Regions from separate parts of the Desulfofalx alkaliphila DSM 12257 genome, predicted to be linked through region 1. Evidence: riboswitches for the same ligand, from Rfam matches in the RefSeq annotation. Region 1 holds a riboswitch; the other holds the start of a gene.
What was found. A riboswitch is a leader RNA that binds a small molecule or an ion and turns the genes downstream of it on or off. The one in region 1 is predicted to bind cyclic di-GMP.

Region 1 (14,865 bases):
AAGCTGTTGGGATTAAATCTGATTGTTTTAATCATTATCGCTTTAACGGGTGGCTTTGGAGTATTTCTGGCTTTAGTGTATACCGCATTATTATTTAATTACTTGTTAAAGGTGCTGGATAAGGCAAGGGCACTAAATGAAGCCAGTAGCCAATTGGCTAAAGGAAACTTTGATATTGTGCTGCCGGCAGACATGGAAATACTAAGCCCCTTTGCCAAAAACCTGAGCAATATTAAAGAGGGTTTTAAAGTGGCAGTGGACAAAGAAATAAAGAGTCAAAATATGAAAACAGAACTGATTTCCAATGTCTCCCACGATCTTAAAACCCCGCTCACCTCCATCATCACCTATGTAGATTTGTTGAAAAATGAGGATTTAGAAAAAGAAACCCAAAGGGAATATATAAGGGTGCTGGATGAAAAATCTAAGCGACTGCAGGTGTTAATAGAAGATTTATTTGAAGCCAGCAAGGCCAGCAGCGGCAATATTGAAATGAATTTAGAACCGGTGGATGTGGTTGCACTGTTGCGACAAACCATGGGCGAGATGGAAGAAAGAATCAACGATAGTTCACTACAGATGAAAGTAAAACTGCCGGAAAACAAAGTGATCTGCCAACTGGACGGTGCCAGAACCTATCGGGTCTTTGAAAATATAATCAGCAATATATTAAAGTACTCCATGCCCAATACCAGGGTGTATATTGATGCAGTGGAAAACGAAAAAGAAATCAGCTTTGTATTTAAAAATATTTCAGCCTATGAAATGAATTTTGAACCGGCCAAAATAATAGAACGTTCCTTTAGGGGAGACAAATCCCGCAACACTGAAGGTTCCGGCCTAGGCCTGGCCATCGCCAAAAGTTTTGTTGACCTACAAGAGGGCCAATTAGATATCATCATCGACGGGGATTTATTCAAGCTAAGGGTAACCTTTCCCAAGGCCGGTTAAATTAGGGATACAAAATGGTTAGAACCGGTATTGAAAGATTAGGAGGTTAGTATTCTTATGAAGGTAATTGCTGTAAACGGAAGTCCGAGGAAAAACTGGAATACCGCAACCTTGCTGCAAAAGGCTTTGGACGGTGCAGCTTCTGTGGGGGCACAGACGGAAATAACTCACCTGTATGACTTAAAATACAGGGGCTGTATCAGTTGTTTTTCCTGCAAAAGAAAAGGCGGCGCCTTGGGGCGCTGTGCCATGCAGGACGATCTGACAAATGTTTTGGATAAGATCAGCTCTTGTGACCTGCTTTTACTGGGCACTCCAATCTATTTTTCAAACATCACGGGGATGATGCTGTCATTCTTAGAGCGACTGCTGTTTTCGACCATGACCTATAACCTTGGGGACCGCTCCACCTTCCAAGGAAAGCTTTCATCCGCTTTCATTTATACAATGAACGTCCCTTCGGACTTAATGGAAAAGCTTGGTTACAAGGCCCTGTTCAATCATTATAAATCCTTGTTGGAACGCTTGGGCGGCCCTTCTGAAATTCTTGTCAGCAACGATACCTATCAGTTCGATGATTACTCCAAATACGAGGCCTCCATGTTCAATGAGAAGCACAAGGCTCAGGTAAGGGCAAAACAGTTCCCCATCGATTGCCAGAAGGCATTTGAGATGGGTGCCCGCCTAGTGGAAAGTAACATAAAAGCTCTCCTCAACAACTAGTTGATAATAGAAAAGGCTCCTTTTTAACATTCGGACACAAAATAACCCCCGCCGGAATGACAATTCCGATGGGGGTTATATACTGGTCGGGATGACAGGATTTGAACCTGCGACCTTTCGGTCCCGAACCGAACGCTCTACCAAGCTGAGCCACATCCCGTCAGCGACAACTTATATTATGCTATAAATTTTAATAAATGTCAATGACAGTTGTGGCAGTCTTTTAAGCTATGGTAATAACTTTCCCTGAACCCATCTTCTCCACTATTTCAAACATGTTACTGACCTTGCCCACCTTCAATTCATCTTTTAAACCAAAGAAGTCCAGGCAGGTACCACAGGCCAGTATTTCAGCGCCCTTTTGCTGCAATGACGTTAGATCTTCTAAGACTGCAGAACCTTTACAGGCCAGTTTTACTCCGGTATTCATAAAAATTATAGCTGCCGGGGGCGGCGATAGTTCATTAATGGTTTTCATAAAGGCCTTCATAAGCACAAATCCTAATTCCGGTGGCCCTTGGCCCAAAGAATCGGTGGTAACGGAATAAATGGTACCGCCGGCCGCTTCTGGGCCACTTTCTGTTTTAAAAGGCTGGGCGCCTTCCCCTTTTTTGATAGTAATAAAAAACTTGCCTTCTTTTTCAACGGATGAAACTTCATATCCGGCATTTTGAGCAAATCGGGTTACATTTTCTTTGGCCACCCGGTTGTCTACCACAGACACCACTGTGCCGTTTTGCTCTATTTCTTCTAAGGCCTTTTTTGTGTTGATTACCGGTTGTGGACAGGCCAGCTTGCAGTTATCAATTTCTCTGTAGCTCACTTATAACAACTCCTATATTACAGAAATTAGGTGTTGGGCAGCAGGTTTAACAGTTCCCACCGCCACTGCCGGCACCTTCCTTCGTTGCATTTCCTTTAGCAGTTGGTCAACCCTTTCTTCCGGCACACTGATCAGCAGCCCTCCGGAGGTCTGGGGGTCAAACAATATATCTTGTATTTCTCTGGCCACACTTTCTTTAATGCTAACATCATCACCTAAATACTGTCGATTGGTATATGCACCCCCAGGGATCATGCCCATTCGGGCCAGCTCTTTTGTCCCCGGCAGCACCGGACATTTATCGCCCCATATTTCCAGGGCCACCTTGCTGGCCCTGGCCAATTCTGCGGCGTGGCCCAGCAGGCCAAAGCCGGTAATATCGGTACAGGCATTTACCCCCACTTCAATCATCCCTTGGGCAGCGGTTGCATTTAGCATCGCCATATACTTTACTGCCTGAGAAATAGCTTCATCATCTGCTAAATTACCTTTCACTGCGGTATTTATTATTCCTGTGCCCAGGGGTTTGGTAAGTACCAGTACGTCACCCGGTGCCGCCGTGGCATTTGATAACATTTCATCCGGATGCACCAAGCCAGTGACTGCCAAACCGTATTTGGGTTCATCATCTTGCACCGAGTGACCCCCGGCAATCACTGCACCGGCCTCATTAACCTTATCAGCACCGCCCTTTAGAATTTCGGCAAGCACATCGGTGGGTAGGCAACTTGGAAAGCAAACAATATTTAAAGCCAGTACCGGTCTGCCACCCATGGCGTATACATCACTGAGGGCGTTGGCAGCTGCAATTTGGCCAAACACAAAGGGGTCATCGACCATGGGCGGAAAGAAATCCAGCGTTTGGATGACGGCCACATCAGCACTTACTTGATAGACGGCGGCATCATCTGACGTATCAAGGCCAACCAATAGATTCCGGTCATTTATTCGAGGTAAGCATCGCAAAACTTGCGATAAGGTATCGGGCCCGATTTTGGCCGCTCAGCCGGAAGCTTTGGTCATTTGGGTTAATTTTGCTTGTTTCTTATCCACCTTCGTCCCCCCTTTCCTAAAAGTTTAAGCCAAACATGAGAATAATATAAGTATTTTCCCTTTTGTCTTGGATTGTCCTTTATTCGTATTATTCTTCTTTGTTATATATAACTCAAATTACTAAGCTGTTAACCGGCGGTTATATGATTTGAGATTAAAAGTACAAACATTTGTCACTTATCACCGGATTTTTATATTTTATTTAAGGTACTTGCACCATAAAAACCTTTCTTCCCTTTTGACATCGCCTGCAATAATTTGTATACTCTTGTGAATTAACGGACAAGATACCATATATTAGATCAGTCCATATATTAAATTACTACTCAAGGAAGGTGAAAATCAATGAAAGAAACTTGGTTTACGAACTTAACCACCGAAGAAGCCATTGCCTATGTTGAGGCATCGCCCTTTGGCAAGGATTGGGAAGGTAATCACCTGGATTTACGCCCTTTAAGCTGGTGCACCAGCACCGGTTTACTAACCTTTTCCGACGGGCGTTATCAGGCAACCGTTAGATTTCAGGAAAATGGCACACTGCGCTATATAGGTGATACCAACCCATTAAACATGGTTGAAGCGGCATTGGCAGCACAGAAAGCTTCTCTGAGCTAAGGTCTTGGTGACTGCCGGACACAGCCGCTTAAATAGATTTCCGAGGTAGCTGCCTCGGATTTTATATGTTCATAATCAGCAGTACAACTGCCGTAAGCACTGCCACAATGGTTATAAAAAAGGTGAAGCTACCGCTGCCGGACATGGCCTTTAAGGGTTGCTGGGTTTTTATACTGCGCTTTTTTACCCGGTGCAATATTTCTATCCTTCCTACAATTTCCATCATAAGTGCATCCACTGTATTGGGCTCGCCACCGTTATTAAATATACTGGTTACTGTCTCATCTACCCATCGCTGCCTTTGCTCTTCACCTTGCAGGTAGTACTGTTCCTCTAAATAGATGCGCATATCCCGCTGCTTGGGCCTTAATTCCTCAAACAATATCTTTCTTTGGCGGCGGTTTAAATTTCTTATGGGGGTGACTAAAATTTGCCCTTGTTCTTCATTAAGATTAAACTTTTTTGCCAGCAGAAGAGATAGGTCCCTTGACAACTCTCTAACCCCCTGTAATGCCGCCATCGGTGGGCCGTGTAATTAATTTAAGGAATACTATTTAATTTCCATTTAAAAAGTTGTATTTCCTGCCCCGTAACAAAGTATTCCAGGGAAAAGTAAATCGCTGCCTTTCTAAATCTAACTCATCTCCTTCGTCTTCATCCTCATCCTCTCCAAATCGGTCCGGCTCCCTAAGAGACTGCCCCGGCCCAGGCCTGCGTCTGTCTCCGGTGGAAGTTATCACCGGCTCTGTTCCCTCTATAAAGGCCACTTCTATAGTATCGGCGGTGGCCGGGGATGGCAGTAAACCGTCCCTTGCACTTACTTCCCGGAAAACAATGCCCGACGGAACTGTAAAATCCTCGGGAGTTTCATCGCTCAAGGCATTGCTAATAAAACTGGCCCAGATAGGACCTGCCACCGCGCTGCCCGTACCCACCGGTCTGGTACCCCCTTCCTCCTGGTTACCAACATCGTAACCCACATAAACCGCTGCCGTAACCTGGGGGGTATAACCCACAAACCAGGCATCGTTATAGTTATCTGTGGTGCCCGTTTTGCCCGCTGCCGGACGGTTTATTATCCTAGACAAATGTTCTGCAGTGCCCCCCGGCTCAAATACGCTTTTCATCATATCGGTAATAATATAGGAATGACGCTCATCCATCACCCTGCTAAGTTCAGTGCGCCTGCTGATCAACTCTTGGCCGTCCCTGTCCATCACCCTGGTGAAGTAAATTGGCTTAGCGGCAATGCCTCCATTGGCAAAGACCCCAAAGGCTGAGGCCATCTCTAAAGGGGATACCTCTGAAGTACCCAGGGCCAAAGAATGCACCGGGTCCAGTTTGCTCTGTATGCCCAAACGCCTTGCCAGATCTGCCACCGCCCTGGGCCCCACCTGATTGTTCACCTGCACTGCCACCACATTATCGGATATCTTTAAGGCTTCTTTAAGGGTGAAAGACCTGTAGTGATATTTTTCCCCATAATCCGATGGACGATATGGTTCACCCACCGGTTGAGGTATTTCTGTGGGTTTGCAAAAGTAAGTGTTTGCCGCCGTTAATCCCTGCTCTAGGGCAGTGGCATAAACAAATGGTTTAAAGGCAGAGCCCGGTTGTCGCTTAGCCAAGGCCCGGTTAAACTGTGATTCTCCGTAATTTCTGCCACCCACCATGGCAGTTATATGTCCGTTTTCTGGGTTTATGGCCACCAGGGCTGCCTGCAGTTCATCGTCTCTGTCTTCCAGTATTTCAGCCACAGCCTGTTCAGCAGCCAACTGCATTTTTAAATCCAAGGTGGTTTCTATTTGCAAGCCCTGGGTGTATATGGCTTCTTTACCGCCAGGCAGAATGCTTCCCAGCTCTTCAATAATTTCAGCCACAAAATATGCTGCCCGGCGGGTAGCCAATGGTGCCACAGCTAATTCAATAATTTCATCTGCCGCTTGCTCCCTTTCGGTGTCTGAAATATATCCCACCTCCGCCATTCGCTGCAGCACAAGGGCCTGCCTTTCCTTGGCAAGATCAAAGTTGCCCGGTTCAGGATAAATGCCCGGCCCCCTAACAAAACCGGCCAACATGGCACTTTCGGCCAATGTCAACTCTGAGGCCTTTTTCTGAAAGTAAATCCTCGCTGCCGCTTCTACACCGTAAGCCCCCTGCCCAAAGTAAACGGCGTTTAGATACTGATTTAATATCTCATCTTTAGTATAATGCCGCTCCAGTTGTATGGCATAGTACATTTCTTTCAGTTTGCGTACCACTGTACGATCATGGGTAAGGTATAAGTTTTTAGCCAGCTGCTGGGTGATGGTGCTCCCACCTTCTACAACTTTCCGGGCGCGCAAATTCACATATGCCGCCCGGGCCAGTCCCATCACATCTATTCCCTTATGATTGTAGAACCGGGTATCTTCTATTGCCAACAGGGCCTGGCTCATATGGGGTGATACATCTTCTAAATTAACAGGAATACGGTTTTGCTCCCCTATGGTGGTGACTAACTGCCCGGAGGAGTCCAGCACCCTTGAGGCCTCGGGTACCTGTGGGTCAGGCAAGCCCTTTAGGCTGCATCCTGTCAGCATTAAGAAAGATAAAAATATCAGCAAGATAAGATGCCATTTATTTTTCACCGGCTCACCCCTTTAGAAATATTTAGCTATTAAAATTATTACCAATAATTAAGCAAATTACTGCACAAACTAAAAAGGCGGACAAAGTCCGCCGTTTACAACGAGCCATACCCTTTACGCCCGGGTGGATGCAAACAAGTGATTGCCAATTCGCGTTACCACAGGCAATGAACGAATCCATTGGTCTGTGGTGGCTTCTGGGTTATAAAAGAACAGTGCGCCGCCTGTGGGGTCTACGCCGCTTAAAGCTTCCAGTGCCGCTTCAATTGACTTCTCGCACGGTTCTAAATTAATTGACCCATCTCCCACCGGGCTAAATTGGTAAACATGCGATGTTTTTTCCATTATCACATCGCGAATTGTATTTGGAAAAAGTGGGCTATCAATGCGGTTTAATATCACCGCCCCCACCGCTACCTTACCCATAAAACTTTCCCCGCGGGCTTCGGCATGTATCAAACGTGCCATCAGCATAATATCATCCCTGGTGACATTGTAATTACTGCGGGATAGCACCTCTGCCACCTTTGCTTGGTCACTGTGGGGCAGGTATAATTTTTGTCCCGGCCAAATGGTAGTGGTTTTCAAACCATTGTGCCTCATCAATGTGCCCACTGTAATATTATGGTTTCTGCTAATTGCATATAGCGTATCTCCTTGCTGTACCACGTAAAGGTTACCAGATTCAGACGGCTCTTCAAGGGCAATCTGAATTTCTGGCGGCACCGTATCCTCACCTGCCATCGCCACCCCACTGAGCACTAATAAAAGTACCATGGCAGTTGCCAATGTAACGGCGAGCAAACGGATTTTTATGTTCATTTTTTCCTCCTTTCTGGCTCGTGCATATTTTGTCATGATAAGTATGTCCATATTCAGGAAATTTATACCATAAAAATAAAAAACCCCCTGCAATTAGGGGGTTCTTAAATAATTCACATACCTTATATTCTTGTCCACCAGCAAACGATAAGCCTTGCAGATTTGAAACAGCCGAGAAGTTGTTCGTTCACCCAAATGCTCTGAAAGTTCCAAAGCCGTTAAATTGGTGGTGACAATGGTCGCCAAGCAATGGTTAAGGCGATAATTGATAAGGGAATACAGCTTATTAACAGTCCACTGGGTATAATTGTGTACTCCCAGGTCATCCAAAATCAAAAGCGGTACCTCACGGGCCTCATCAATCAGGGTTTGCTCATTTACTTCCCGGGCCCCTTGGGGCGAATAGGTAGACCGTATTTGATCGAGCCAATCGGGTACCACCACAAATAGGGCCCTGCTGCCCTTTTGTATAACCTCGTTAGCAATACAACAGGCCAAATATGTTTTACCACTGCCCACCGGTCCTGTAAACATTAACCCCTCGGTATGGGGATCCTTTAAAAAACGCTCGGTAAATTCCTTGGCTGCATTGTAAGTTAGGCGGGCTGTTTGGGCATAGCTGTAGCCCTTTACTTCATCAAACTTATCTTCGGCATAATATTGAAAATTAAAATTTTCAAAGGTACACTGCTGCATCAAGGGTGTCAAGCCAGAGCGCCGGTAAACAGCCTTAAAGGCCTTTTTTTTCATACAGGGGCACCTGGTAGCCACTCCTTTTTTTATGATCAAACCTCTGCCGCCACATAACTCACATTCTGCCATATAAAGAACACCGCCTTAGTTAACTCATTAGCAAAGAATCAAACATTTTTTTGCGTTCGTCCATTCCCTGGGGCGACCCGGTGCTTTTTTGCTGCCTTTTAAAATCCACTGTCCCCCGGCTGGCCCGACGCTGCTGAAACTCCTCATCATACCTAGCAATATCTTGCAGGGTACGCAGATTATTTTTGCGCCACTCCATAATTATGGCATCTATGTAGCGGAAGTTATTTTTGCCCATTAACACCGCCCGCCGCAGTGCTTCCATAATAATTACACTGTCGGTCTCATTTACCCACTGACGAATACGATCCACTTCTATTGGCGACAGCGGTCGGGCAAACTCCCGTTCAAAGACGGTACAAATGTTCAGTACTTGTCCCTCATCAAGGGTCGAGCTTGGCACATCTTCCGAAATCACCTTGCTGTTCCGGGTTGATTTATCTAATAAATTTTCGGTTTGCTCAATTTCTTGCACCTTGTCACAGGCCCAAAGCTCAGATAATTTTTCATACAGCGGTTCAAAGTCCAGCCCGTCCACCACTGCATCCATACCATAGTCATAATATTGGGTAATTGCCACTATCTCCTTTTCTAATAACCTTTCCAGTAAGTAGGCTGCCTTTTCTGCCCCGCCGTTTACCCATTGGCCCAATTCCTCCACTGTGGGGTAAAGATTTTGTTCATTGGTACGAAACCTAATTAGGTTAATCAAGAGCATCATTTCGCTGTCACTAAGATCCATCTTTTTATAATACTTTAAAAGGAGGTTTGGTATACCGGTGGTTCCATGCACCAGTAGTTCCGCTCCAAATGCGGCAGTGATATTGCCGCCCCGGTATTTTTTTACCGCTTTGCTGTTTTTAACTTTCATGATGTCACCGTCCCCCTTAAGTTAACCTTATATATTTTATGGCACCTAAGGTTAATTTGTCCACAGGTCTTAAGTCCGTTTTAACATATTAACACAGGTTTACATCAACAGTTCACCCTTATTCCCTGTCCCAGGCCGCTTTAGCATAAAAATGCCTCCCAAATGCTCCGGTCTAACCATCAAATATAGCAGCCAATTAATCTTAATAAATATATTGACATTAAATGCAAGCAGTAATATTATGGTTATGAAACAATGTTCATTTGAGATGGGAGGAAGCACACAATGAGTAACAGTTGTTCCACATGCAAAGACAATCAATCGGGAACCTGCAGTTCAAACCCTGACAGTTGTTCCGCACCGCAAAAGTTAGCTGCCAACGATTCTACCATGGTCAAAAACATCATTGCCGTCATGAGCGGCAAGGGCGGAGTAGGTAAGTCATCGGTTACCTCTTTGTTGGCAGTGAGCCTTGCTAAACAAGGCTATAAGGTGGGCATTTTGGATGCCGACATCACAGGCCCCAGCATCCCCAAAATGTTCGGTGTTGTTGAAAGGCCCGGCAAAGGTACAGGCATTGGCTTTGAGCCACCCAAAAGCAGTTTGCTGGGCATTAAAATTATGTCATTAAATCTGCTTTTAGAAAACGAAGATGATCCTGTTATCTGGCGCGGACCTATTATCGCCGGTGCAGTTAAACAATTTTGGACCGATGTAGAATGGGGTAAACTGGATTACTTGCTGCTGGATTTACCACCGGGCACAGGCGATGTACCACTGACTGTAATGCAACAAATTCCATTAAACGCACTGGTAATTGTTACTTCTCCACAGGATTTGGCCTCCATGGTGGTGCGTAAGGCGGTACGCATGGTAGAACTTATAGAACCTCCGGTACCAATACTGGGTATGGTGGAAAATATGAGCTACTTCGTATGTCCCCACTGTAAAGAAGAGTCGCAAATATTTGGTAAAGGTCACGGAGAATCGGCTGATAAGTTAAATCTGCCTATGCTGGCTGTACTGCCTATAGACGGTAAATTTGCTGACTTGTGTGATAAGGGCCGCATTGAAGAGTACGAAACCGATGCATTTAAAAACTTTCCACAGCTGATGAACCAATTAAACAGTGGTGTATCATAGGTTATATATTAGCTTTCGCTATCGGTGGGGTAAATTCCTGTCAATAAAACTAACAAATACCAGGGCAAGCTGCCCTGGTATTTTATTGTGTTTTTGAAAGTAAAATAGCATTCTTGGCCCACAAAAAGACTACGACCAAAGTAGCAGGGTCACCGGTGCCGGTCTTGGTAACCGGTTTTTTTAATCTTTAATAAATTAACTTTATTAACAAGTATGCAAACGGTATAACGGCAGGACTTTGTAGAAAACGATAGAATACTTAGTTAGTCGCCGGCTGTATTATGCAAAAATAAGGGTGAACAAAATATGTTAGATCTTAAGCAACTGGACGAGGTAATAAAAAAGGCCATTAGGGCAGTGGAAAACAGTAAAGAACAGATATATCAAATCGGTGAAGACGCCCGTAAAGATTACCACCGGGTTAAGATAGAGTTGTTAAAGGTGCAAGAGGAAACCACCGAAATTATTATTAAGGTGGATGAACTACAAAAAAAATTTGAAAAGGCCAGATACAAGCTGGCTGAAGTAAGTCAAAACTTTCATCTTTATGGCGAAGATAAGCTTAGGGAATGCTATGAAAGGGCAGACAGGGTAAAAGACGAGCTCTATGCCCAGCGTGAGAAAGAAATATTATTGCGCCAGCAGCGGGATAATTTAGAACAGCAGTTAAAAATGTTAGAAAGGGCCGTACTTCGTACCGAGGAATTGATTTCTAACATCGGTGTTGCCTTAAAGTTTTTAACAAACGACCTAGAAGACCTAAGCGCAAAAATAGGTGACATCCAGCAAATACAGGAACTGGGCTTATCTATTATTAGAGCCCAAGAGGAAGAGCGCAAACGGGTAGCCCGGGAAATCCACGACGGTCCGGCCCAAAGCATGGCCAACATTGTAATGCGGGCAGAGTTTTGCCTTAAGTTACTGGAGCAAAACCCCTCCCAGGTGCAGCATGAATTATGTAGTTTAATAGACTTGGTACGCAACAACTTACAAGATGTAAGAAAGATTATTTTTGATCTTCGTCCCATGGTCCTGGACGATTTAGGACTTATACCTGCCTTAAAAAGATACATAGAGCAGTATAATGAACAGTATGGTATATATGTGGAATTGGCAGTATTCGGCCGGGAAAGGCGGTTAGACAATTGGCTGGAAGTGGCCCTTTTCAGGGTAATACAAGAGTCATTAACCAATATTAAAAAACACTCCGGTGCTAAAACAGCGGTAATTAAAATAGAATTTTTGTCTAAGAAAGTCAGCCTTTTAATTAGGGATGACGGCAAAGGTTTTGATAAAGAAAGAATACTGGCTGAAAAAAGAGATGAAGCCTTTGGTTTGGTCGGTATGCGAGAGCGCATTCAATTGTTAAAGGGTAAGTTAAATATTAAGTCTGCCCCTGGTCAGGGCACAGAGATAAGTTTGTTTGTACCCATATAAGAGCCCGGGAGGAGGATATTAATGGATGTGATGGCTAAGAACAAGAAAGTAATTAAGTTTATAATAGCAGATGACCACATATTGATGAGAGAAGGGCTGGCAAAAATAATTTCTATGGAACCGGATCTCAAAATGGTAGGAGAAGCGGCAGACGGTGCCCAGGCCATTGAGCTGGCCCGGAACATCGATGTGGATATTATTTTAATGGATATAAACATGCCCAATGTAAATGGCATTGAGGCCACCAGAGTAATTAAAAAAGAAAAACCCCATATAGGCATTATAGCGCTGACCATACACGATCAAGAGGAATATTTGTTTGAGTTAATTCGCTGTGGTATTTCAGGCTATGTGTTAAAGGATGTCAGCCCCGACGACTTAGTTAAGACCATTCGGGGTGTAGCAGCCGGGCAATCCTTTATTCCCCCTTCCCTCACAACCAAGGTATTTCAAGAGTTTAACCGCCTGGCAAACCAGCGGGATCAACAACATCGTCATTACGGCTTAACTGACCGGGAACTGGATGTGCTGCATCAGGTGGCCAAAGGCCTGGCCAACAAAGATATTGCCAATGTGCTTTATATAAGCGAAAAGACTGTGAAGAACCACCTCACCAATATTTTTCAAAAAATAGGGGTTAACGACCGCACCCAGGCAGCACTTTTTGCCATTAAACATAATTTGGTAGAAGATTAAATAAAAGGTGCACACGGTCTTTACCGGTCATAAACCTAAGAGCGGCCCAACCAAAGATTTTTTAGCCGGTTGTGCCGCTGGGTTTGTATTTCAGCCAATGGACAGACTAACGGAAATCCCACCTTGAACCCAGGAGGTAATCTATTTCATCCACAGCCCCACCCAGTGCCATTCTTAAGGAGCGTCTTTCTTTTCCGGACGCTACCTCCTTCTTTACCTCCAGTCCCAATGAAAGCAGCAAAGACTTTATGGAGCCAATTTCTACGTCTAAATAATTTGCCATGTGCATCATCGAATGCTTCCGATGATTCTTGGTTATATACTCTATGTCTTGACTTGACCACTCCACATTCTTTTTCAAAGCCTTAAATCCCATTTTATGGGCCCTGGTCCTGACAAGGTAGGCACTGTATTTGCTGCCCGCCAGGCATGCCACTGTATAGGCAGTTTTTTTGCCGTATTCCCTTTGTATGAGTTCATCAATTTTTTGTATATCTTTACTGGTATAGCGAGACATGTTTTTCACCTCCTGAACGCAAACATGATAATAGCTTGGCTTACGCTAGTCCAACTTGGACACCGGTAAAATTTTAGTCTTGTTTTATACCAGAAAATGTTTAGATAAAATAAAAGGCGACCTAGTTAAATTACATAAAAAACAGGTCGCCAAATAAACGTCACAAATCTTCTCTCTGCGAAAAGAGACGTCACCTTATTTAAGCAACCTGGCAACCATAGCATTATAGCCTTAGGCCCATAGCTTTGCGTCACGACCTTTCGATCGCTTTGCCCGGATTTTCAAAATAATATTTTTGCCAATACGTTTATATAATTTTACATGTATTTATAATATTTGTAAATGCTTTTTGGTTATTTCTTGAATAACTTAAAGACTAAATAATGTAAGTGTTTAATAATCACAACTATTTTTAATTATTTCAAGCAAAAATTACCTTGCGGATGAAATTTTTCCTTGCTAAGGCCTTTACTCTCCGGCAAGGGGTTCACCTGGGTCATCGTTTCAGGGGTGAACCATAAGGTCCACCCCTGCACCCCTAATTAGCTAGCAGCTATGTTTTTGTTGTTTTTGACATAAATTTATGAGAGTTTTTAACAAACAACGTTCAGCCTTAGGACAGCGCTTTTTACTTGGTTTAGAGGGTGAGCATTTTGGCTTTTCTTTCTTCGGGGGTAGCTTAGCTGCATCCTTTTTCGGCGGGCCATCCTTAACCGGCCCATCCTTTACAGGGCCACCTTTGCCTTGCTCTAACTTGCCTTTGTAGTACATATATCTTTTTTTATAGTACTCCCGACACTTATCGGCATCTTTACCATACTTGGCGCACTCTTTAAATTTCTTTCTACAATGCTCCAGTGCCTTTCCATAGTTTTCCTTTTTCTCTTTCATTGGCTTGCCACCTTTCCATTTTCCTTGATTATCTTCATATTGTTTTTTAAACTCCATCAGCCATTGGGCATTATCCATATAATTAATCCCCCCTTTATTCCATTTTTGTATTAATATGCCAATTAATTGGTAATTGTTACATTTCTAGTTTTTTTGTCGTATTAATTAAAGAAGGGAATAATCGTTGTTAGTAGAAGCATTTATGTAAATTAGCAGAAAGAAGGGTCTAAGGTGCCATGTGACATCCCGCTGTCAGTACAAAAAAAGGTGCTTCATTTTGCAGAAAAAACACTAAATATCAAACTGCACTTAGCACGTCACATTTTATTTCCCAATAGCATTTTTATCACCAGCAGCAAAAACAGCGATCACTATTCCGAAGATGTTTTTTTGCTAATTTTCGATATTAAAGTAAATAACCGTTTTCAAAAACAAGGTAACATTACCTATTATCAAATTCCCCGGCAGTTGAGACATAAAGGCCTGGCAACAAAGGTTTATTACATGCTGGAAAATGAACTCAAATCCCTGGGTTGCCAATTTATGTCTGTTGATGCCACAATAGATCCGGAAGACTGGGATCACAACACTCTTCCTTTTTGGCATCAACTAGGTTTTAAACCGCTGGTAAAAGTAAACAAAGATGATGATACCTGCCCAATGGTTAAAAAAATATAATTGCTTGATATTACATGTTTACTTTTGTTCCCTCTTTCAAAAACTACATATTAAAAAGGGGGGTTGAAAAATTGTTTTTGAACCGCAAACAGGAAGATAATTATCCACTGGAAGGCACCACCTGGGCTTACCCTAAAACAGGTTTTTGGGTTTCTCACCTGATAGGAATTATGGGTGTAGGCTATATGGGTTA
Region 2 (14,865 bases), on a different contig from region 1:
GGAGTGAGACCGATGGCCGGAACAGGTGAAAAAATGATTGATGTACAGGGATCGGTGTATCCTCTGGAAAAGTTGATTAACGTGGCCAGGGCAGCAATGAACAGGGCCTATGCACCCTATTCAAACTTTCCGGTTGGGGCGGCACTTATTACCAAGGAAGGCAATGTTTACAACGGATGCAATGTGGAGAACGTTTCCTATGGGTTAACCTGCTGTGCCGAACGGGTGGCCATTTTTAAAGCGGTGGCAGACGGTTTTAAAGATTTTAAGGCCTTGGCAGTGATAGCCAACACCGAACAGCCCTGCAGTCCCTGCGGGGCTTGCCGGCAGGTAATGATCGAATTTGCACCGCATATGGAAGTATACATGGTCAATAAGGATGGCCATTATATAAAGACAACAGCCGGTGAATTACTGCCGGCACAGTTTGACAAAGACCTGTTGCAGGGTTAGGGGGGATATTTTGACATTTAAGTCAGGTTTTGTTGCCCTGGTGGGCCGCACCAACGTGGGCAAATCGACCTTGATGAACCAGGTAATTGGGCAAAAAATAGCAATTATGTCCGATAAAGCCCAAACCACCAGACACAAAATTCATTCGGTATTGCACCGGGAAAATGCCCAGGTGGTTTTTCTAGACACGCCTGGCATCCACAAACCTAAACACCGGCTAGGTGAGCACCTGGTAGACCTGGCCTTGGGCACTCTTAAAGAGGTAGACGTGGTGCTGTTTATGACCGAAGCCTCATCTGTACCGGGAAGCGGTGATAAATATATCCTAAAACAAATGGAGGGGTTAAAAACACCGGTATTTTTGGTGTTAAACAAAATAGATTTAATTAGTAAGGCCGAACTGCTGCCGGCAATAGATCAGTATAGGGGACTCTACCCCTTTACTGAAGTCATTCCGGTATCGGCACTAAAGGGAGAAAACACTGACCTGCTGGTTGAGGTCTTGCTGAAGTACCTGCCCGAAGGCCCCCGCTACTATCCCGAAGGAGTAATTACCGACCGGCCGGAGAGTTTTATCATGGCTGAATTAATTAGAGAAAAGGTGCTACACTTAACCAGTGAAGAGATTCCCCACTCGGTGACGGTGGCCATTGACCATCTGGAGGAACGGCCTAATAACCTGGTGGCGGTGCAAGCAACCATATACACCGAACGTGAATCGCAAAAGGGTATTTTAATAGGTAAAGGGGGTAGTATGTTGAAAAAGGTGGGCCAGCAGGCCCGGCAAGAAATAGAAAAACTGCTTGGCTCCCGGGTTTATTTACAACTGTGGGTAAAGGTAAAAAAGGATTGGCGCAATCGCCCCCAACACCTTAAGAACTTTGGTTATTATAACGAGTAAAAGATAAACCCTGCCACATTTAGGCAGGGCTGTTCTGTTTATCGGTTGTTTTGTGGTTATAATACCCTTTACATACATAGCAACAAATTGCAACTTATGCTAGTATAAAGCATATACATAATAAACAGAAATAACCTACAAACACCAATATTAAAAGTGTGGTGATTGGCTTGGATGAATATAACCTCGTTATTGTAATGGAAACCAGACTGTACATTCATTTTAACCTGATAGTCAATAACGTACTCACCAACACCCAGTATCCCATCTGTATGAAAAAAGATGAGTTTGATCAGTTTTATAAAGTTCTATTTAAAGGTTCCAGGGGCAAATGTATTAGAACCTATTCCCAGTTTCCCCCTGCACAATTCTATAAATAGTTGCGGATATGGCCATAGCCAAGCCGCATTCTACCGGTCCTGTCCCCAACGATTTACCAAATCGTTGGGGATATTTAACAGGTCCATTACCCTTCCGGTAAAATGCAGCACCGACTGCTGCAGACTATTGGGCTGCTGGTAAAAGGCCACCAGGGGGGGCATGATGGTTACACCCAGACGAGCCAGTTTGAGCATGTTTTCCAGGTGAATGGCAGACAGGGGCGTTTCCCTGGTTACCAGTATCAAGCGGCGCTGTTCTTTAAGAGTGACGTCAGCGGCCCTGGTTATTAAATTGTCTGCATTACCGTTGGCGATGGATGCAAGGGTTTTCATGCTGCAGGGGCAAATAACCATGCCCCGGTGCAGAAATGAACCGCTGGATATGGCTGCGGCCAGGTCATTTTCCTGATAGTATTTATCGGCCATGGCAGCAACCTGATGGGGACTGATACCCACTTCCAGCTCAATGGTACGTGCGGCCCATTGGCTGATGATCAAGTGAGTTTCTACCTCAAGGCGCTGTAATTGTTCCAGCAATGTAACCCCATATATCACCCCGCTTGCTCCGGTAATGGCTACCACTATGCGGTTAGGTTTAGATACAGTCATTATAATCACCTGCGATAAATAAACATTGCTGTATATTTTACCCTAATTTTATATTTTAGCATAGTATTTATGGTAAAATATACCGGAGGGGGTGTTTGATTGTTGGATGTAAATATTGGCGGTATTTTTATTACTCTAGTAGTTGCCGTTGTGGTCTTACTCATTTTATCCGGTTTGCTCGTGTATTTGTGGAATATTACCATGCCGGATGTGTTTGGCATTAAAGAAATCAACTATTGGCAGGCTTTTAGGCTCATGCTTATTTCGTCCATACTATTGGGCGGTATCGGCGGTAGCATTAATTTTTAAACTAAGTTAATTTGGTTTGTGTTTGACAGACAAGGCCCTGGCAAAATGTCAGGGTCTTTTTGTATTGAAGGCCTAATAAAATATTTTGACATGATTTTTTATTTTTTACCCCAGGTCAATGTTGAAATGCTTAAGTTTATTGAGCCGGATCCCTATGCCCTCAAAAAATCATTGTGTATTTTGTAGCAAAAAATAATTATATTGATAATAAAGTAACAAGATTCCTATGAATTGGTTACAAATTTTTACATATCAATTGGTACTTTTGATGTATAATTTAGCACGTAGTCAGCCATTTAAAATTTTAAAATAATAGGGGACAATGAGACACACCTTATATTTGGGCACCTGAGGTGTGTTGAGTCAGTGGTGCAACCGACCTGATTCTCTTATGGAGTCAGGTTATCTTTTTTTAGAATTGGATTGTATGTAGGTGTATTAGCCAATGAGTACTTTAACCGATATTCAAGAAAGATCTGATGGGCTAAGGTGTACCCCGGAGATTATGGGTGGCTGGAGGGCCATGGTTATTTTTAGGTTTATTTCATGGTTTTTAACCTCTGTTTTTTACCTGTTCAATCCGGGCAATTCATTATTTAGTATTAAACTGCTGGTAATAATCTCTTTACTGGCCTTTGGGTTAATCATTTCTTACCTATATGAATATAACAAAGATACAGACATTGATAAAATGCAGCTGGTTGTTATTGAAACACTGGGTATCGCTTTGTTTTTGATACCAACGGGCGGATTGAGCAGTCCATTTATATGGTATGCTTTAAATCCAATTTTCATGACAGCCTTATTACTGCCCAATGCATACTACTGGATTACCGTGGTGATTTTTTTAGCTTCATCATCGCTGACGAGTATCTACTTTAGTGGCATCGGTATATTTGAGCTGTGGAAAGAAAATCAGTGGTTGCTACTGGTGTTTTTATTACTAATTACAGTTTCATATCTCTTTGCACAATTAATCAAACATTTGGCCGATGCCTATAACCAATTATCCACTGCATACAACCAATCTGAACAGTTACTAAAACACAACTCCAATTTATACCAAGCCTTAGAGTCAGTATCTGCCGGTTCAGAACCCAGTCATTTGGCAGAAGTGTTGGCAGCATATGCACGAAAGCTCAGTGGTGCCCAAGCCACCATGTGCTGTTTGATGAATAACGGTAATCGACCCCAATGGCTAATATCAGACCCTGATAATATTTTAGAGGAACATATTAACAGTAGGCAAATTGACATCATCTGGGATAGGTTGAATTATGGCCAAGAAAAAACATATACCTTTCCTTTAGATGACGGAGATACAAAGGGGCAATTGGTATGTGTTCCTTTACAATCATTGGATGAAAGATTTGGCTTTTTAGCTTATGTGGTTCCAAGGGGTATCAACAAGGGTGACTTAAATAGAGCCATTATCTTTCTTGCGGAGTTAGGGGCCATTGTTATGGAAAGGCAGAAGGCAGATGAATTATCTGCCCGTCTGATGGTGATAGAGGAACAAAACAGAATTGCCAACGAAATACATGATGGGGTATCCCAATACCTATTTAGTATTGTCTATGCATTGCACAGTCTTGCCAAAAAGGAGGGTTCACTGCAAGAAGATGAAATTAAAGAACAGCTTGAGCTAATTGGCAGTACCGCCAGTAAAGCCGCAAGGGAACTGAGGAGTTCAATTTATCGCATCAGTCCCCGCCGCCGGGGTGAGCAGGTATTTGTAGCAAACTTATCTTCTTATTTGGAGGGACTGGCTCAATTAAATAAGGTAAAGGTAGATTTTCAAACAGAGGGATTAGAAGATACAATCAGTCCTGCCTTGCGCAAAGCCCTTTATCGTGTGGTGCGTGAAGCAACATCTAACGCCATCAGACATGGCAAGTGCCGTACAATTAAGGTTAATCTGCAAATGGAACCATCCAAAGTAAAATTAGAGATAGCCGATGACGGCGGTGGTTTTGATGTAGACAAGCTGACAAAGCCGGGACTGGGATTAGCAAATATGAACAGTCTAATTAAATCTTTTAATGGACGTTTTAGTATCAAAAGCAACCTTGGTGAAGGAACCCGGATAAGCTGTGTTATCCCGGATAATTAGAAATTATACCCACGGGAGGTTCAGATAATGAAAGTGCTTGTGGTGGATGATCATCCACTGGTTTGGGAAGGTATTAAGTCTGTACTAAAGGATGAGGATGACATGGAGGCGGTGGGTTGGGCTAACAGTGGGCGGCAGGCTGAGCAAATGCTTAGTAAAATACAACCCGACGTGGCCTTGGTGGATCTTCGCCTGCCCGGGGAATACGGGATTAATATCATTAAAAAACTGCGCCCCTTAGCTCCTAAATGCCGTTTTATCATTTTAACCACCTTTGCGGATCACCAGGATATTAAGCAAGCCATGGAATGCCGTGTGAATGGCTATATTTTAAAAGAAGCCTTACCCCAGGAGATGATTACCGCTCTGCGCCTGGTTCATGGTGGCAGACCTTATTACGACCCCCTAGTTATGGAGCTAATGGTGCAAAAACAAAATAAGCAGGAAAGGCTCTTGTCGGACCTTACAGAAAGGGAAACAGAGGTGCTTAAAGCCATAACTGACGGGCTAAGTAACAAAGAAATTGCTGATAAGCTGTTTGTTTCCGAAAACACAGTTAAAAAGCATGTGAGCAACATTCTTTCCAAGTTAGGCCTAAAGGACCGCACTAAAGCGGCGGTTTTTGCAGCATCTTGCGGGATGGCTAATCATGACCCCCATGCTGTCTTATTAAGTTAATATAAATTGATTTAAGGGTGGGTTGCTAATGAAAACAAGGAAGCGTAAAAAGTCTTCTTTGGGATTGCGGGTAATATTAATTGGTTCCTTAGCTCTTGTAAACTTTACCGGAATAACTTATGCCAGCTGGAATAACGGCTTAAACCATAATTACACAGTTGCCACCGGCTACATTGATCCAAAGTTTAGTCAGCATTATGAACTTAATCATTGCGGAGATTATGAATATTTAAATGTCAATATTAAGGACGAAAAAATTATTATAAGCGGTAAGGTATATCCTAATTATAGTGCAACTATAAATTATGGTATTAAGAATGAAGGCACCCTTCCGGTAATACTTGATGGAGAATCACTGGTTCTTAAAAATGGTGACGCAATTAATTTAGAGATAGACAATAGCCATTCTAAAGTAATTACATCTGAGGAACCGTTAACTATTAATAACCAAATATCCATTGAGGCCAAAGAAGAGGGCGGTTTTCAGTCTGAAATTAAGCTGCCATATACACAGTGGAACAAATAACCCTTTATAAGCTTTTGCCATGGTCTATACTTCGGTGCATTAGTGTTATTGTGTAAATAAGGTTAGGGGAGATTTAATTATGAAGGCAAAAATATCAGTGATTTTAATAAGTATATTAGCTGCTTTTATATTTGCATCGGGGGGCTATGCCTTTTGGGAGAAAAAACTAACCATAGAAACTGATATAAGCGTAATTAGCCCGGAAGTTGAGGAAGAAAACATGGGCGCGGCCTCCGACCTTGATGGAATCATTAGAGCCGTTGAAGGCTCGGCCGGTGCCGGTGGAAGTGGTTCAGAGATAAAGGCTGAAGATGAAAATTCCAATGACAAAGATATGGGCAACAGTGGGGATGCTGCAGGTACAGTACCAAGCAGTGGGCCCAACTCTTCAGGTGAAAACAATTCTTCCGGCTTAGAAAGTACCGGCGGCGCCCAGGGGGATTCTACTGACGGTGGTCCAGCTTCCGGTGGAACAGAATCCGCAAAGGATTCTTCAGGAAGGGATTCCACTGCTAGTAATAGCTCTCCCCCTTCAAGTGAAGGCAGTACTTCCGGCTCAGATAGTTCAGCAGGTGGGCAATCGGGGCCAGATGGCGCTGGCTCCGGTTCTTCCGATTCAAGTGGTGAAAATTGAACCTAAACGGTTAAGGACAAAGTGGGGTCTAAGTGATGCAGTTAAAATATCAACCAACCACACCTTCAAAAAGAAGATGTTTTTTGCTCATTGGCTTGGTGCTCGGTGTGTGCTTTTTAGAAACTCCCCCTGTGGCCCACCTGCTAAGTGGGCCTGTCTTTACTTATGTTATTAAGCCCCTCTTATGGCTGGGTATTGCCTTAACAGTTTGGTGCTTTCCCCGGGTTCGGCCCAAGGCAAAACTTAGACATGGTGAGTTCTTAAACTGGTGGGCATTAAATTTTGCTGTTATATTCATAGCAATTACCTTTTTAGCAGGCTTACTGGACGGGTTCGGTAAAAGTCCTTATAGCCATTCTTTAAGCGGTATTGCCATTAATATCTTGGTTGTGGGCTCCCCCTTAATAGCAATGGAACTGGTAAGAAATTATCTTGTTAACAGTTTTGCACGGTATGAAAGGTACCGTATCTTTATTTTGGTGGCCCTTGTGATGACCTTTGCCGGTATCCCTCTGCCGCATCTCTTTCAATTAAGGGGTTATGAAGATGCTGTTATCTATATTGCCCGTTATTTTGCGCCGGAATTCTGTCATGGGCTGTTTGCAACCTATTTAGCCTTTCTTGGGGGGGCACTGCCGGCAATAATTTATATGGGCACAATCAAGGCCGTTCACTGGCTTTCTCCCATTTTGCCTGATTTACAATGGATTACAAAGGCATTTATCGGGGTTTTAGTCCCCGTTTTTTCATTAAGCATAATGCACAGTATTTATTCCAGTGAAGCAAAACTATTTAATAAAGAGGCTCAAGACGAGGATAGCCCCTTTGGTTGGATAGTTACCATAGTAACTTCAATACTCATTGTATGGTTTGCAGTGGGTGTATTCTCAATCTACCCCTCTGTAATAGCCACCGGCAGCATGGAACCGATGATAAAGCCCGGGGATGTAATTCTAGTGCAAAAGATAAGGGATGAGAGTGATATACATAATTTGAGTGTCGGTGATGTTATACAATTTGAAAGGGGCTCAATACTAATTTCCCATCGTATTATAGATATAGTCGAGGAAGATGGAAACAAAAGTTTTCGCACAATGGGAGACAATAACTCTATTCCGGATTCAGATTTAGTTGAACCGCCACAAATTAAAGGTGAGATTATTAAGGTGGTTCCTAAGGTTGGCTGGCCAACATTGCTTATAAAAAGTGATAAAAGCATAGATTTAACGGATATTCAGTTTTGATAGAAAAGATGCTTGTAAGGATAGAGCGGCATCAAGGGGCATTTAACCCCTTGATGCCGCTTGTTATTTCATAAACAACAATACCCTGCTCTTTATGGTACTTAAGTAGTAGTTAGATAATGCTTGGGAACCATCTAATAATAACCCTATTAATGAACTGATAACTATTCCTTGGAGTGGTTACTGATATTTAAGCAAAAGTTATACTTTGAGTATAAGTATTGATAAGGATTGCAAAGCCGGCTTGCCAATCTTTATCTAAAGAAAGATTAGCAAAAGAAAAATCCGCAAAGGAGAGAAGGGTAAATGAAAAAATTTAAATTCCTAGCACTGGCCATCGCCCTGGCAGTTATGCTAATGGGCGCCGGTTATGCCGCGTGGACTGATAGTTTCAAAACTACCACCACCCTTGAAACCGGCAATTTAAAAATTGAATTAAGTAATGCACAGGAATCCTATGAAGTAACAACAATGAAAAATGATGAGTATGCAGCTCTTGTAGCTGAAGACAATGTTTACAGAACCGCTGACAGAAATGTTAAGGTTGAAAATGGTGTTCTGCATGATGTTGCAATTGATCATGAAACCAATACAGTAAGCTTTGGCTTTGGTAACTTATATCCCGGCACTACTGTTTGGACTACTTTAGAAGCTACAAATACCGGAACAGTGCCGGCTGTTTTGGAAAATGTAGAATTTAATATTACCGATTCAACTGCCAATGATATTGATTTAGCAGAAGTAATAGAGGTAATAGTTGAGCCGCAAATTATCAGAGATGGCGCTATTCAACCCATGAGATTTTGGTGTTTCTGGTGTTGGTTATTCCCCGGACATTGCAATCCCGGCGGTGGAGATAATCCCGGCAACCCCGAGGAACCCGTTGAGCCCGTTCGTACTAAGTTAGCAAACTTGGATAATGAGCTTGATAAGTTTAACGGTCATTTATGTCAAAACGATAAATTACGTTACAACATAGGATTTGTTTTCCCCGAAGGTAACGGAAATATTACTCAAGATGAATCTGTTGCATTTGATCTTCAATTTAACTTTAAACAATACAACTTAGTTGACTAGCAATAATTTAAAGACCTATGTAAGTGGCTGTTGTGTAAATTAACAGCCACTTTTAATTTCCAAATCAAGATTTAATGTCACAAATGCTCTTGGTTTGTGAGGGGGGTTTAATATAAAGGCATCCTTCTTTGACCCTTCCGCCGTAATGGTACGAAGGTAGTAGTTAAATAATGCTTGGGGACTAGCTAATATACTCCATTTATTAAATGATAACTACACCATAGAGTGGTTACTGCTCTAAGGCCAATAACTATAATGACAGATAAGGTAAACATCCTGGCTTGGAGGTTTTACCTTTAATTATGAATAAGAGGAGGCGACTGGGATGAAGAAATTTAAGTATTTAGCTCTTGTAACTGCCTTGGCGGTTATGTTGATGGGTGCCGGTTATGCTGCTTGGACTGACGGTTTCAAGGTAAGTAACACCATTAATACCGGTGAGTTAAGTGTTGCTATACTGGCGGGCGATTGCAACAAACCAGATGAAGCGTATACTGTACAGTTTAGTGAAGGATATAATGGGTATAATCACCCATATAGGGATCTGCGGGCAAATGATAATGTATATAGGGTAAATGATGAGGGTAATAAGGCTGAACATAACAAACGGTACTACCCTACGGTTGAAAACAACACAGTGAGTTTTGGATTTGGCAATTTATATCCGGGCACCACTGTAGAAACCAATTTATCAGCCAGAAATACAGGCAGTGTCCCTGTTGTACTACAATCTATAAAGCTAGACAATAAGGTAGGATTTGATACCGAGTTAGCCGAAATTATACAAGTAGAGTATGGCTTTGGCAAATATGATTCCGGGGAAAAGGCTCCACGTGTAGACCTAATGACTGTTAGCTTAGCACAGTTAGAAGAAAGTCTACAAGAGTATATGACTGGTATAGTCTTACTGCCCAATAATCAGTTTGGCAGTGCCACAGGGGAAAATCTATACACCGAAATGAAATTTATTATTCCCGGTGATTGGGATGTAGAGGGTTTAGATAACAATGCAGGTCAAAATCAAGAAATTAAATTTGATATTGAGTTTGAGTTTATTCAATACAACTTGTTTGAGCGCTAAAAGGCAAGAGAGTTTAACTTAATGAACAGGAGTCAGCACATGCTGGCTCCTGTTTTTTTTCTTCTCTTCTGCCTAAGTGCAAAGGACTTGGCATTAATCGATTTTTTCCGGCAAAAAAGCACATAAACATCCATATGTAAAAAGAAGGGAAAGGAATATTATTACAGAATACTTCTTAAAAAAGAAATGTTTGGATGGGTGATCTATGAAGAAGAAGCTCAATAAAAGTATTAGAATGTCATTGATGTGTCTTTTGTTTGTGTTAACCGTTATTTTCTCTATTTTAATTTTTTATGAAGTTACAAAGCAGGAAACTAAGGAAGAAATAGTAACGCTCTACAGTTATCAAAACAGTGCCACCGCTAACTATAAAGTTAATATGACCCCCTCCTTTGTTTTTCCAGATACAGTATTGGGGGAAGGGAAAGAGTATATTTCTGCCCTTGTAGATAATATCCAAGCTACTTTTAATTATCAGTTTACAGGTGACGGCCCGGCCAAAGTTCAAGGCACTTATGAAGTTGTGGGCATCATTGAGGGCTATGTGGAACGACTGGGGCCGGATGGCACAACGGTAACCAATACTATCTGGACTAAGGATGTAGTATTTATTCCCAAGACAAACTTTGAAGCCACTGATGATAATTTCTCTTTAAGTAAAGATATTACTTTTAAACCCGTAGACTACGATAATTATGCCAATGCTGTTAAGGAGACTACCCGGGTAAGCACTAACAGCAGATTTACAGCAAGTATGAAGGTGGAATTAAATGCGGACACAGACAAAGGTTCCATAGAGGAAAGCATATCTTCTTCTATTACCTTTCCGCTGAACAACAATCTTTTTAGTATCACTAAGGGTGAAATGAAAAAACCCGGCACAATTCAAGATACTAAAGAAATAAGGCTGCCCGTTAACAAAACACTGGTAACTGTTTATGGTATTTTGCTGGCTGCTGCCCTGATTGCATTAATATATCTGTTCTTTGCCACAAGAGGCACTGTTAAGGAACCCTTCCGCAAACAGCTGGACAGGATATTTAAAAGACATGGCAGCCGCTTGGTTGCACTGAGCAGTGAAATTACCCTTTCTGACGAACAACACCGGGTTAGAACCATTGATGATTTGGTTAGAATAGCTGACGATCTCGGTAAACCTATTGTCTACAAGCACAGCATAAACCCGGATGATATTAACCGTTTTTATGTCATGGGAGAGGGATCTACATATTTCTTTAACCTAAGTGATTATATAGCTGCCCTGGAGGAGGAAAAGGCCGGCCGGGGGAATAAAATAAAGGCAGCTACTGAGGTTGGGCAGCATGCAGGATATAGGGAATCAGACAAAGAAGATATTAGCCAATAAAAGAAGTGTACTTAGTACATGAATAATTATAGTACTGTATGAGGTGTTAACTTGAAACTATACCCTGTAGAAGCGGTGGTTTTACATCAAAAACCCATGCGCGGAGCAGATAAGATTATTATTATGTTTACCCGGGAGTATGGTAAATTGCGGGCAGTGGCCCATGGGGCCGGCAAATCTTCCAGCCGCAAGCGGGGAGCGGTGCAGCCCCTTTGTCATTCCCGCCTTTTATTGTACCGGGGGAAAGAAATAGACACCGTTAACCAGTGTGAGGCCATCACCTTTTTTACGCGCTTGCGTGATCATTTAGAAATACTGGCCCTGGCAGTGTATATTTGTGAGCTAGTAGATGCTTTGACCGGTGAAGGGGATCAAAACGAGCCCCTTTTTATATTGCTGTTAACCACACTGGGTTGGCTAAATCAACCACAGGTGGATTTGCCCGGGGCAGAAAGGCTGGTGGCCGGTTTTGAAATTAAGGCTCTGGGGTTAACGGGATATTTGCCGGAGTTAAACGTCTGTGTTAATTGCGGGGGTGACATCACCGGTCACACTCTTTTCAGTGCCCATGAGGGCGGAGTGATTTGCCCAAAGTGTATTGGTGAAGGATACCGGCCCATGGGGACTGTGGTTAAACCACAAACGGTTGAACTGCTAAGGCAGTTGATCGCCACTAACCCCGGCGGGCTGACCAAATTAACCCCCCAAGAGGCGGTGTTTAACCAAGTAAAAAAGCTTAATAAAGCCTTACTCCGGCATAACTTGGAGAAAAAGGCCAAGTCACTGGACTTCCTGGAAAGTTTGCATAAAAATCCCCGGAATTGGGGTAAATATTAGTAGCTTACAGGAGGTGTTTGCTATGACCAGCGAGTTGGAAAAGATAGATTTAATACGGGCCCGCCTGGGGGTAAGCTATAAACAGGCCAAAGATGCCCTTGAGAATGCCGGTGGCGATGTGGTGGAGGCTTTGGTTAAGTTAGAAGAAAAGGATATGCACCTTGGTCAAAAAATACAAGGCCAGGGCATGGAAGTGATGGGTCAACTGCGCAGTATTATTAATAAGGGGCACAAAACCAAAGTCAAGATAAAGAAGGAAGGACGTACGGTGTGCGAGTTTCCTGCCACCATCGGGGCGCTGGGGCTATTGGGTGCCCTGTATAACAATGAATTGGCCTTAATTGGTGTGATGGGAACCGTTACCGCCTTGGCCAATAACTATAGTATTGAAATTGAACGCCCTGCTGAATCGGTAAAGGACTGTGATTATCCTGGTTATGGAATGTATTAACATATTGACAATATGACACCTTATTTGCTAGAATCTTGCTGTATAAAAATAAATATATGGCGATGAGGAAGAGAGTAGCCAAGGAACCGTTTTTTCAGCGAGCCGGGGCCGGTGTAAGCCCGGTAAAACACCTGGGGTGAAGGGAGCTTCTAAGCCGCAAGAGGAAAGCCTGTTTGACATAACCGGTGAGTAAAGCTTGCACTTAATAAAGTGGGCGGTGCATGTGCGCCGTCAACTAGGGTGGAACCGCGGGAGAAACCTCTCGTCCCTGGACCTGTGTCTGGGGCGAGGGGTTTTTTTGGTACAAATTTTGAATTAGGAGGCTATGTATTATGGAAAAAATCAACTTTGATGATTTTTTAAAGGTTGATATGCGGGTGGGCACCGTTATTAAGGTGGAGGATTTTCCTGAAGCTCGTAAACCCGCCTACAAATTATGGATTGATTTTGGCCAAGAGGTGGGCGTAAAAAAGTCCAGCGCTCAAATTACCGATTTGTATAGCAAGGAAGACCTGCTGAACAGGCAGGTGGTGGCGGTGGTAAACTTTCCTCCCCGGCAGGTGGCCCGCTTTATGTCAGATGTGCTGGTCTTAGGTACGGTGGCCGACGATGGCAAAGTGGTGTTGTTGCAGCCCGAGCGCCCGGTTGATAACGGGCTGCGCATAAGTTAAAAGGAGGAATGAAAGATGAACTTTCAGCAGTTAATATTAAAACTAAATGAGTTTTGGTCGGAACAAAAATGCATTATCCAGCAACCCTATGATACAGAAAAGGGTGCCGGCACCATGAACCCGGCTACCTTTTTAAGGGCCTTGGGACCGGAACCTTGGCGGGTGGCCTATGTGGAACCCTCCAGACGGCCCACCGACGGCCGCTATGGTGAAAACCCCAACCGCCTACAACACTATTATCAGTATCAGGTGATCTTAAAACCTTCGCCGGATGATGTAATTGAAATATATTTAGACAGTTTGCGGGCTATTGGTATAGATCCCAATGAGCACGACATTCGTTTTGTGGAAGACAACTGGGAATCCCCCACACTGGGTGCCTGGGGTTTGGGTTGGGAAGTATGGCTGGACGGCATGGAAATAACCCAGTTTACATATTTCCAGCAGTGTGGCGGTATTGACTGCAAGCCTGTTTCTGCAGAGCTTACCTATGGTTTAGAGCGCCTGGCCATGTTTATCCAGGGGGTAGACAGTGTATTTGACATTGAGTGGGTAGATGGCATTACTTACGGTGACGTTCATCACCGGGGGGAGGTAGAACACTCGGTCTACAACTTTGAGGCGGCCGATACAGAAATGCTTTTTGACCTCTTTGACATGTATGAGTCAGAGGCCCGGCGGATAATGGAAAAGGGCCTGGTTCTTCCGGCCTACGACTATGTGTTGAAGTGTTCCCATACCTTTAATTTACTGGATGCCCGGGGTGCCATCAGCGTAACGGAACGGACCGGCTACATTGCCAGGGTGCGCAATTTGGCCCGGCTATGTGCGCAGGGTTACGTGGAACAGAGGGAAAAAATGGGCTACCCGTTGATTAAGAAGGAGGCGTAAATGATGGCAAAGGACTTTCTATTGGAAATTGGCATAGAGGAAATGCCGGCTCGTTTCATGGCCCCGGCACTGAAACAATTAAAAGAGCTAACAGAAAAAACATTTAAAGAACAACGTTTAGAGTATCAAGAGGTAAAAACCTTTGGTACACCCCGCCGTTTGGTGCTGCATGTAAAACAGTTGAACGAACGGCAGCAGTCCCTGACAAAAGAGGTAAAGGGCCCGGCCCAAAAGGCAGCCTTTGACATTGACGGCAACCCCACCAAGGCAGTGTTGGGCTTTGCCCGGAGCCAGGGGGTAAAGGTGGAGGATTTAGTGGTTCGTCCCCTGGGCAAGGTGGACTACATGTATGCTATTAAAAAAGAGGATGGCCTGGCCACAGATGAAGTGCTGGCCCAAATTGCACCTCAATTGATATCGGGGCTACATTTTCCCAAGCCCATGCGCTGGGGCAGCCTGGACTACCGCTTTGCCAGACCCATTCGCTGGCTGTTGGCACTGTACGGCAGTGAACTTGTGCCCTTCACGGTGGCAGAGATAAAATCCGGCCGTCATACCTACGGTCACCGGTTTTTAAGCAGGGGAACCATTGAAGTGGCCGATCCTGACCAATACTTTAAGGCAATGATTGACGGTTACGTAAT

Region 2: it holds a riboswitch for cyclic di-GMP, as region 1 does, so the genes downstream of both, BR02_RS14620 (sensor histidine kinase) here and BR02_RS0102165 (hypothetical protein) in region 1, are expected to answer to the same signal.

What each region holds. Positions count from the first base shown of each region.
Region 1 is NZ_JONT01000002.1:72,234-87,098, reverse strand. It holds gene BR02_RS0102235 (sensor histidine kinase) at 1-951, shown strand, start outside; gene BR02_RS0102230 (flavodoxin family protein) at 1,009-1,674, shown strand; tRNA gene BR02_RS0102225 (tRNA-Pro) at 1,758-1,834, opposite strand; gene yedF (sulfurtransferase-like selenium metabolism protein YedF) at 1,898-2,497, opposite strand; gene selD (selenide, water dikinase SelD) at 2,510-3,520, opposite strand; gene BR02_RS0102210 (hypothetical protein) at 3,896-4,165, shown strand; gene BR02_RS0102205 (hypothetical protein) at 4,227-4,658, opposite strand; gene BR02_RS0102200 (transglycosylase domain-containing protein) at 4,720-6,795, opposite strand; gene BR02_RS0102195 (cell wall hydrolase) at 6,910-7,617, opposite strand; gene BR02_RS0102190 (ATP-binding protein) at 7,711-8,439, opposite strand; gene BR02_RS0102185 (DnaD domain-containing protein) at 8,459-9,310, opposite strand; gene BR02_RS0102180 (Mrp/NBP35 family ATP-binding protein) at 9,596-10,453, shown strand; gene BR02_RS0102175 (sensor histidine kinase) at 10,760-11,890, shown strand; gene BR02_RS0102170 (response regulator) at 11,912-12,586, shown strand; gene BR02_RS0102165 (hypothetical protein) at 12,693-13,103, opposite strand; cyclic di-GMP riboswitch class I at 13,303-13,387, opposite strand; gene BR02_RS0102160 (hypothetical protein) at 13,650-14,072, opposite strand; gene BR02_RS0102155 (GNAT family protein) at 14,226-14,672, shown strand; gene BR02_RS15375 (hypothetical protein) at 14,750-14,865, shown strand, end outside.
Region 2 is NZ_JONT01000001.1:155,768-170,632, forward strand. It holds gene cdd (cytidine deaminase) at 13-453, shown strand; gene era (GTPase Era) at 464-1,354, shown strand; gene BR02_RS15575 (hypothetical protein) at 1,552-1,734, shown strand; gene BR02_RS0100810 (UbiX family flavin prenyltransferase) at 1,765-2,343, opposite strand; gene BR02_RS0100815 (hypothetical protein) at 2,443-2,652, shown strand; cyclic di-GMP riboswitch class II at 2,959-3,042, shown strand; gene BR02_RS14620 (sensor histidine kinase) at 3,098-4,765, shown strand; gene BR02_RS0100830 (response regulator) at 4,793-5,443, shown strand; gene BR02_RS0100835 (hypothetical protein) at 5,472-5,969, shown strand; gene BR02_RS0100840 (hypothetical protein) at 6,049-6,603, shown strand; gene BR02_RS0100845 (signal peptidase I) at 6,639-7,847, shown strand; gene BR02_RS0100855 (hypothetical protein) at 8,154-8,924, shown strand; gene BR02_RS0100860 (hypothetical protein) at 9,250-10,005, shown strand; gene BR02_RS0100865 (DUF5305 family protein) at 10,211-11,371, shown strand; gene recO (DNA repair protein RecO) at 11,423-12,208, shown strand; gene BR02_RS0100875 (DUF4342 domain-containing protein) at 12,231-12,659, shown strand; gene BR02_RS0100880 (tRNA-binding protein) at 12,992-13,330, shown strand; gene glyQ (glycine--tRNA ligase subunit alpha) at 13,346-14,221, shown strand; gene glyS (glycine--tRNA ligase subunit beta) at 14,225-14,865, shown strand, end outside.